Luteibacter rhizovicinus DSM 16549: one gene and its partner. The protein of the gene in region 2 interacts with the protein of the main gene of each other region in a pairwise test. Links are inferred from orthologs where the notes say so. Each region holds a gene or a part of one and is shown on either strand. Other genes may lie near its edges. The genes, in order: ligA and leuS.

Region 1 (3,381 bases), 1.7 Mb from region 2 along the record:
AACTCCGGGTTGTGCCGCCCACCTGCTTCGCCGTTGCGGAAAACGCGACCCAGTTCATAGCAATCGCCCACGCCCGCCGCAAGCAGGCGTTTCAGCGGAAACTCCGGCGACGTGCGCAGCCAGCGCTCGCGCGCCCCGGCGTCCACGTGACCGCTGAAGCTCGTATGGAAGCTCTGGATGTTCGGATCGGTATTGCCGGCGGCAGAGAGGATCGGCGTCTCCACCTCGAGCAGGTCGCGCTCAGCGAAGAACCCGCGGATCGTCGCATACGTCTGCGCGCGCAGGCGCAGCGACGTCATGCGGTTCATGGCGCCACACCGTGTTCGCTCAGCAGGGCCACGAGATCCGCTTCCGTATACACCGGCACGCCAAGTTCATTGGCCTTATCCAGCTTGGACCCGGCTGCCTCGCCAGCAAACACACCCGTGGTCTTCTTCGACACCGAGCCGGCCACCTTGGCGCCGAGCGATTCGAGGCGTTCGGTAGCGTCGTCGCGCTTGAGCGTTTCCATCGTACCGGTGATGACGTAGGTCAGCCCTTCGAGCGGCAGTGCGCTAGCGGTCTTCGACGGGAGCGCGGCGGCCAGCGCACGCATCGCTTCATCGGCACGACGCAGCTCGGTCACGCGTTCGGCGTCGGCCAGGAGCGTCGTGAGGTTCGATGCCGCCGCCTGCGGCACGCCCGCGACGATCCACTGATGCTCGCCCGCCTTCACCAGCGCATCGAGACTGGCGTAGTTCTTCGCGAGGATGCCCGTGCTCTTCGGCCCGAGCTTCGACACCTTGGCAGCATCCAGCAGCACATCCAGGCCCAGGCGATCGCGCAGCTTGGGCGACGGCGCGCCCTCGTCGGCAAAGGCGATCCCTGCATCGAGCAAGGCGTCGACCACCTTCTGGTTGCCCTCCTGCTCGAAGAAAGCGGCGATCGAGGTCGCGACTTCATCGCCGATATCCGGCAGCACGCGCAGTACCGGCGCCGGCGTGCGGCGTACGAAGTCCAGCGAGCCCAGCCAGGACGCCAGCGTCTTCGCCGTGCTCTCGCCGATATGCATGATGCCGAGGCCGAAGAGGAAGCGCGGCAGTGTGGACTTCTTGCTGGCCTCGATCGCCTCGACGAGGTTCTCCGCCCACTTGGTCGCCACCTTGCCCTGCTTCACCGTCTCCGGTGTCGAGCCGTCGCGCTCGTCGGCCAGCTTCTTCATCTTGACGAAGCGATCGACCGTGAGGGAGTAGAGGTCGGCCGGCGTATGCACCATGTCGAACTCGACCAGGGCATCGACGAAGCGATCGCCGAGGCCGTCGATGTCCATTGCGCGACGCGAGGCGAAATGGATCAGGGCTTCCTTGCGCTGCGCAGCGCAGATCAGGCCACCCGAGCAGCGATACGCCGCGGCGCCCTCTTCGCGCAACAGCTCGGAACCGCAAACCGGGCAGACCTCGGGCATCTTCCAGACCACGGTGCCCGCCGGCCGGTTCTCCTCGACCACCCGCGCCACCTCGGGAATGACGTCGCCTGCGCGACGTACGATCACGGTGTCGCCGACACGCACGTCCAGGCGTGCGACCTGGTCGGCGTTGTGCAGCGTGGCATTGGTGACGGTCACGCCACCGACCTGCACCGGAGTCAGTCGTGCGACCGGGGTGGCTGCGCCCGTGCGACCGATCTGGATCTCGATCGCCTCCACGGTGGTCATCTGCTCCTGCGCGGGGTACTTGTGCGCGATGGCCCAGCGCGGCGCACGCGAAACGAAACCCATCTCGCGCTGGCCGGCGTAGTCGTCCAGCTTGTAGACCACGCCATCGATGTCGTACGGGAGGCTATCGCGCTTCTCGCCGATCTTGCGGAAGTACGCCAGCAGGCCCTCGAAACCTTTCGCCGTGGAAACTTCCGGCGAGACCGGAAAACCCCAGTCACGCAGCTTCGCCAATGTGGCCGAATGGGTGTCCGGCAACTCGCCGTCTTCGACGCGGCCGACCGCATAGGCGAAGAACGCGAGCGGGCGTTTCGCCGTGATCGCGGGATCGAGCTGACGCAGCGAACCGGCGGCACCGTTGCGTGGATTGGCCAGCGGCTTCTCGCCACTCGTGCGCGCACGTTCGTTGAAGGCTTCGAAGCCGGCGCGCGGCATGATCACTTCACCACGCACTTCGAGCACGCGCGGCCACCCCTCGCCGCGCAGGCGCAGCGGAATCGCCTTGACCGTGCGCAGGTTGGCCGTGACATCTTCACCCACCGCGCCGTCACCGCGCGTCGCGCCCTGCACGAACACGCCGTCTTCGTAGCGAAGGCTGATGGCAAGACCATCGAGCTTGGGTTCGACCGAGAACACGGGCTCGCGACGATCGAGGGTCTGCTCGATGCGTCGCTCGAAGTCGGCGACTTCGCGATATTTTTCGCGATCGGTCTCGCCTTCCTGTTCGAAGGCGTTGCCCAGCGACAGCATGGGCAGCACGTGGGTCACTTCGGCGAAGCCACCCTGTGCACGCGCACCCACGCGTCGCGTCGGCGAATCGGCAACGGCGAGCACCGGATACTCGACTTCGAGTGCCTCGAGCTCACGCATGAGGCGGTCGTAGTCGGCGTCGGCGAGGGTCGGATCGTCGAGCACGTGATACCGGTAATTGGCGTCTTCGAGGCGATGGCGGAGCGCGGTGGCACGCTCGACGACATCGGCTGGGGCGGCGGCTTGGGGCATGTGCGGGGTCCGTCAGGCTCTGATCGTCTATAATGTTACAGCCATGCCAGCCCACGACGTCATCGACACCCTCCCGCCGACCGACGTTCACGCCCTCTCCACCGACCGCCCGGCGCTTGCGCCAGCGGAGCCATCGAGCAGGGCCCGCTACCGCGGCCTGATCTGGCTCGTGTCGGCCGCTTTCTTCATGCAGGCGCTGGATTCGACGATCGTCAACACCGCCGTGCCCGCTATCGCGGGCGCGCTGGACGTTAGCCCGTTGAGCATGCGCACCGCCCTGACCAGCTACGTGCTGACCCTGGCGATCTTCATTCCCATGAGTCCCTGGCTGTGCGATCGCTTCGGCACAAGGCGCGTTTTCGGCGGTGCCATTACCGTGTTCGCCCTGGGTTCGCTCCTGTGCGGCTTGGCGCAGACCCTGCCCGAGCTAGTCGCCTCGCGCATCGTCCAGGGCCTTGGCGGCGCGGCATTGATGCCCGTGGGCCGCTACGTGCTCGTCCGCAGCATCGACCGACGCGAATTCGTCAGCGCCATGACCACGGTGGCCACCTTCGGTCTGCTCGGCTCGGTGTTCGGCCCCCTGCTCGGCGGTGCGCTGGTGGAGTTCACCAACTGGCGCCTCATCTTCCTGATCAACGTCCCGGTCGGCATCGTCGGCCTGTTGCTCAATCGGCGAGAAATGCCCG
Region 2 (3,660 bases):
ACACTTCGCCGTTTCGGCATCGCCAGCCTGATCGTCGCCCTGGGCGCCTGTTCGTCGGCGCCCACGCACTTCCACACGCTGGTGCCGTCGTCGGCCCCGCCGGGGTCGGTCGCCGCGCCCTTCGTGATCGACGTGCAAGCCGTCGGCGTGCCGCCGCAGGTGGACCAGCCTGCCCTGGTGCTGCGCCACGGCGCCACCGGTGTCTCCGTGGTCGATGGCGAACGCTGGGCCTCGCCGCTCGGCGACGAAATCCGGGGCGCGCTCGTGGCCGACCTGTCGACCCGCCTGGGCACGCACGACGTCCATGGCCTGCCGCACGCCAAGGGCGAGAAGGTCGTTCGGGTACAGCTCGATGTCCGCCGCTTCGACTCCGAAGTGGGCGGCAGCGCCACCCTGGAGGCCAGCTGGTCGGTCCGCTCCGGTGATACAGCCGGCGCGGCCTGTGCCTCGCGAGCCAGCGAGCCGGCCGGATCGAGCTACGACAGCCTGGTCGAGGCCCACCAGCGGGCCATCGGCCAGGTGGCCGACCAGGTCGCCGCCGCCGTCCGCGCCGTCGCCGCCGGCCAGTCCACCTGCCAGTAAACCATTCCACCCGCCAGGTGGCCTTTCGCTTTGCCTGAACCGCTCTCGTGGGATAGTCTCCCGCGATTGTGAGCATCCCACCGGTACCCAACACCATGCAGGACACCCAAGACCAGGGCACGCGCGAACAGGGCGGTTACGCCCCCGACGCCGTCGAGACCGCCGCCCAGCGCTTCTGGAACGCCACCCGCGCGTTCGAAGTGACCGAGGACGCGAGCAAGCCGAAGTTCTATTGCCTCTCGATGCTGCCGTATCCGTCTGGCGCCCTGCACATGGGGCATGTCCGCAACTACACCATCGGCGACGTGATCAGCCGTTTCCAGCGCCAGCAGGGCAAGAACGTCTTGCAGCCGATGGGTTGGGACGCCTTCGGCCTGCCCGCCGAAAACGCCGCGATCAAGAACAACACCGCGCCGGCGAAGTGGACGTACAAGAACATCGAGCACATGCGCGACCAGCTCAAGCGCATGGGCTTTGCGTACGACTGGACCCGCGAGGTCACGACCTGCCGCCCCGAGTACTACCAGTGGGAACAGCAGATGTTCACCCGGCTGATGAAGAAAGGCCTGGTGTACCGCAAGAACAGCGTCGTGAACTGGGACCCGGTCGACCAGACCGTGCTGGCCAATGAGCAGGTGATCGACGGCCGCGGCTGGCGTTCCGGTGCGCTGGTCGAAAAGCGCGAGATCCCGCAGTGGTTCCTCAAGATCACCGCTTACGCGCAGGAACTGCTGGACGGCCTGGATACGCTTCCCGGCTGGCCCGATGCGGTCAAGACGATGCAGCGCAACTGGCTGGGTCGTTCCGAAGGCCTGGAAATCCAGTTCGACGTGGACGGCGAAGCCGAGCCGCTGACCGTGTTCACCACGCGGCCGGACACCTTGATGGGTGTCTCGTATGTCGCGGTCGCGGCCGAGCATCCCATTGCCACGCGCGCCGCCGTGGGCAACCCGGGCCTCACCGCCTTCATCGAGAGCTGCAAGGCGGGCGGGGTCTCCGAAGCCGAGCTCGAGACGCAGGAAAAGCGCGGCTATTACACGGGCGTCGACGCCACGCATCCGCTCACCGGCGAGAAGGTGCCGGTATGGGTCGCCAACTTCGTGCTGATGGGCTACGGCACGGGCGCTGTCATGGCGGTGCCGGGTCACGACCAGCGCGATTGGGAATTCGCCCAGAAATACTCCTTGCCGATCAAGATGGTCGTCGTCGATCGCGGTGTCGTCGACGCCGTCGCCGAGCTTCGTCGCGACCTCGCGACCGAGGGCGGCGACACGCTGCAAAACGCCCTGGAAGGCGGTTCGTCCGACGCCTACCAGTCGTCCGCGGCCGTCGAGACGATCAAGACCTTCGAATCCAACATCCAGACCGCCGGCGCGTACACCGAGTACGGCACGCTGATCAATTCCGGTCCGTTCGACGGCCTTGGGTTCAAGGCCGCCTTCGACGCGATCTCGCTGGCGCTGATTGCCGCCGGCCGCGGCGAACGCCGGGTCAACTGGCGAATCCGCGACTGGGGCGTGAGCCGACAGCGCTACTGGGGCTGCCCGATCCCCGTGATCTATTGCCCCCAGTGCGATGCCGTGCCGGTGCCCGAGGACCAGTTGCCGGTCGTGCTGCCCGAAGACGTCGCGTTCTCCGGTGTGCAGTCGCCGATCAAGGCCGATCCCGAATGGCGCAAGACCACGTGCCCTTCGTGTGGTGGTCCTGCCGAGCGCGAAACCGATACCTTCGACACCTTCATGGAGTCGAGCTGGTACTACGCGCGTTACACCAGCCCCGGTGCGACGGCGCAGGTGGACGAGCGAGCCAACTACTGGACGCCGGTCGACCAGTACATCGGTGGCATCGAGCACGCCATCCTGCACCTGCTTTATTTCCGCTTCTATCACAAGCTGATGCGTGACGAAGGGCTGGTAAACAGCGATGAGCCGGCGACGAACCTGCTCTGCCAGGGCATGGTGATCGCCGAAACCTACTTCCGTAAGGAAGCGAATGGTTCGCTCACCTGGTTCAATCCGGCCGATGTCGACGTGCAGCGCGACGAGCGCGCGCGCATCGTCGGCGCCGTGCTTCGCAGCGATGGCCAGCCGGTGGAAATCGGTGGCATCGAGAAGATGGCCAAGTCCAAGAACAACGGTGTCGACCCGCAGTCCATGGTCGACAAGTACGGCGCCGATACGGTTCGCCTGTTCTCGATGTTCGCGGCACCACCGGACCAGTCGCTGGAATGGAACGAAGCGGGTGTGGAAGGCATGGCCCGCTTCCTGCGTCGCCTGTGGCGCGATGTCTCGGCCCATGCCGACGGAGCCGCGGCGGCACAGGGCGAGAATCCCGCCGCCGACGGCGCACGCAAGGCGCTTCGTCGTCAGTTGCACGAGACCATTCAGAAGGTCACCGACGATATCGGTCGGCGCCAGTCCTTCAATACGGCTATCGCGGCGCTGATGGAACTGTTGAACGCCCTGGCCAAGTTCGACGACGCCAGCGCGCAGGGCGCCGCCCTGCGCCAGGAAGCGTTCACCGCCGTGGTCCAGCTGATCAACCCGTTTACCCCGCATATCGCCCATGCGTTGTGGCAGGTGCTCGGTCACGGCGAGACCCTGGTCGAGGATGCCGGCTGGCCGGTGGTGGACCCGACGGCCCTGGTCCGTGATTCGCTGACCTATGCGGTGCAGGTCAACGGCAAACTTCGCGCTACCATCGAGGTGCCTGCCTCGGCCTCGAAGGAAGACGCCGAGGCCATGGCGCGCGCCGAGCCCACCGTGGCGCGCATGCTCGAAGGCCAGACCGTGCGCAAGGTGATCGTCGTGCCCGGAAAGATCGTCAACATCGTCGCAGGATAATCATGATCCCGATCCTCTCCCGTTCCCTGCGTACCGCCCTGGTCCTCGCTGCCGTCGCGCTGGTCAGTGGCTGCGGCTTTCATCTGCGGCAGACCGCGGCGCTCCCGCCAGGCATGAAGAAGATCCACCTGACCGTGGCGGCGGGCGGGTTGCTGGAGCGCGAACTGAGCCGCGCGCTGTCGAATTCGAATGCGGAGATCGTCGACCACGCGTCCGTCGACGCGGCCGACCTGAC

What was found.
Region 1: the proteins of leuS (region 2) and ligA interact in binary tests that used the Escherichia coli proteins (3 or more experiments, as listed by UniProt). The link is inferred for Luteibacter rhizovicinus DSM 16549 from one-to-one orthologs.

Annotation. Positions count from the first base shown.
Region 1 is NZ_CP017480.1:4,454,948-4,458,328, forward strand. Bases 1-3,068 are described here. They hold ligA (NAD-dependent DNA ligase LigA), read right to left. Parts: upstream 2,696-3,068; coding sequence 305-2,695; downstream 1-304. Other genes in these bases: epmA (EF-P lysine aminoacylase EpmA), read right to left, coding at 1-308; BJI69_RS20395 (MFS transporter), read left to right, coding at 2,739-3,068. In the rest of the region: more of BJI69_RS20395, read left to right, coding at 3,069-3,381. UniProt on the Escherichia coli protein: DNA ligase that catalyzes the formation of phosphodiester linkages between 5'-phosphoryl and 3'-hydroxyl groups in double-stranded DNA using NAD as a coenzyme and as the energy source for the reaction.
Region 2 is NZ_CP017480.1:2,765,982-2,769,641, forward strand. What follows is about bases 279-3,625. They hold leuS (leucine--tRNA ligase), read left to right. Parts: upstream 279-677; coding sequence 678-3,425; downstream 3,426-3,625. Other genes in these bases: BJI69_RS12555 (PqiC family protein), read left to right, coding at 279-582; BJI69_RS12565 (LPS-assembly lipoprotein LptE), read left to right, coding at 3,428-3,625. Also shown: more of BJI69_RS12555, read left to right, coding at 1-278; more of BJI69_RS12565, read left to right, coding at 3,626-3,660.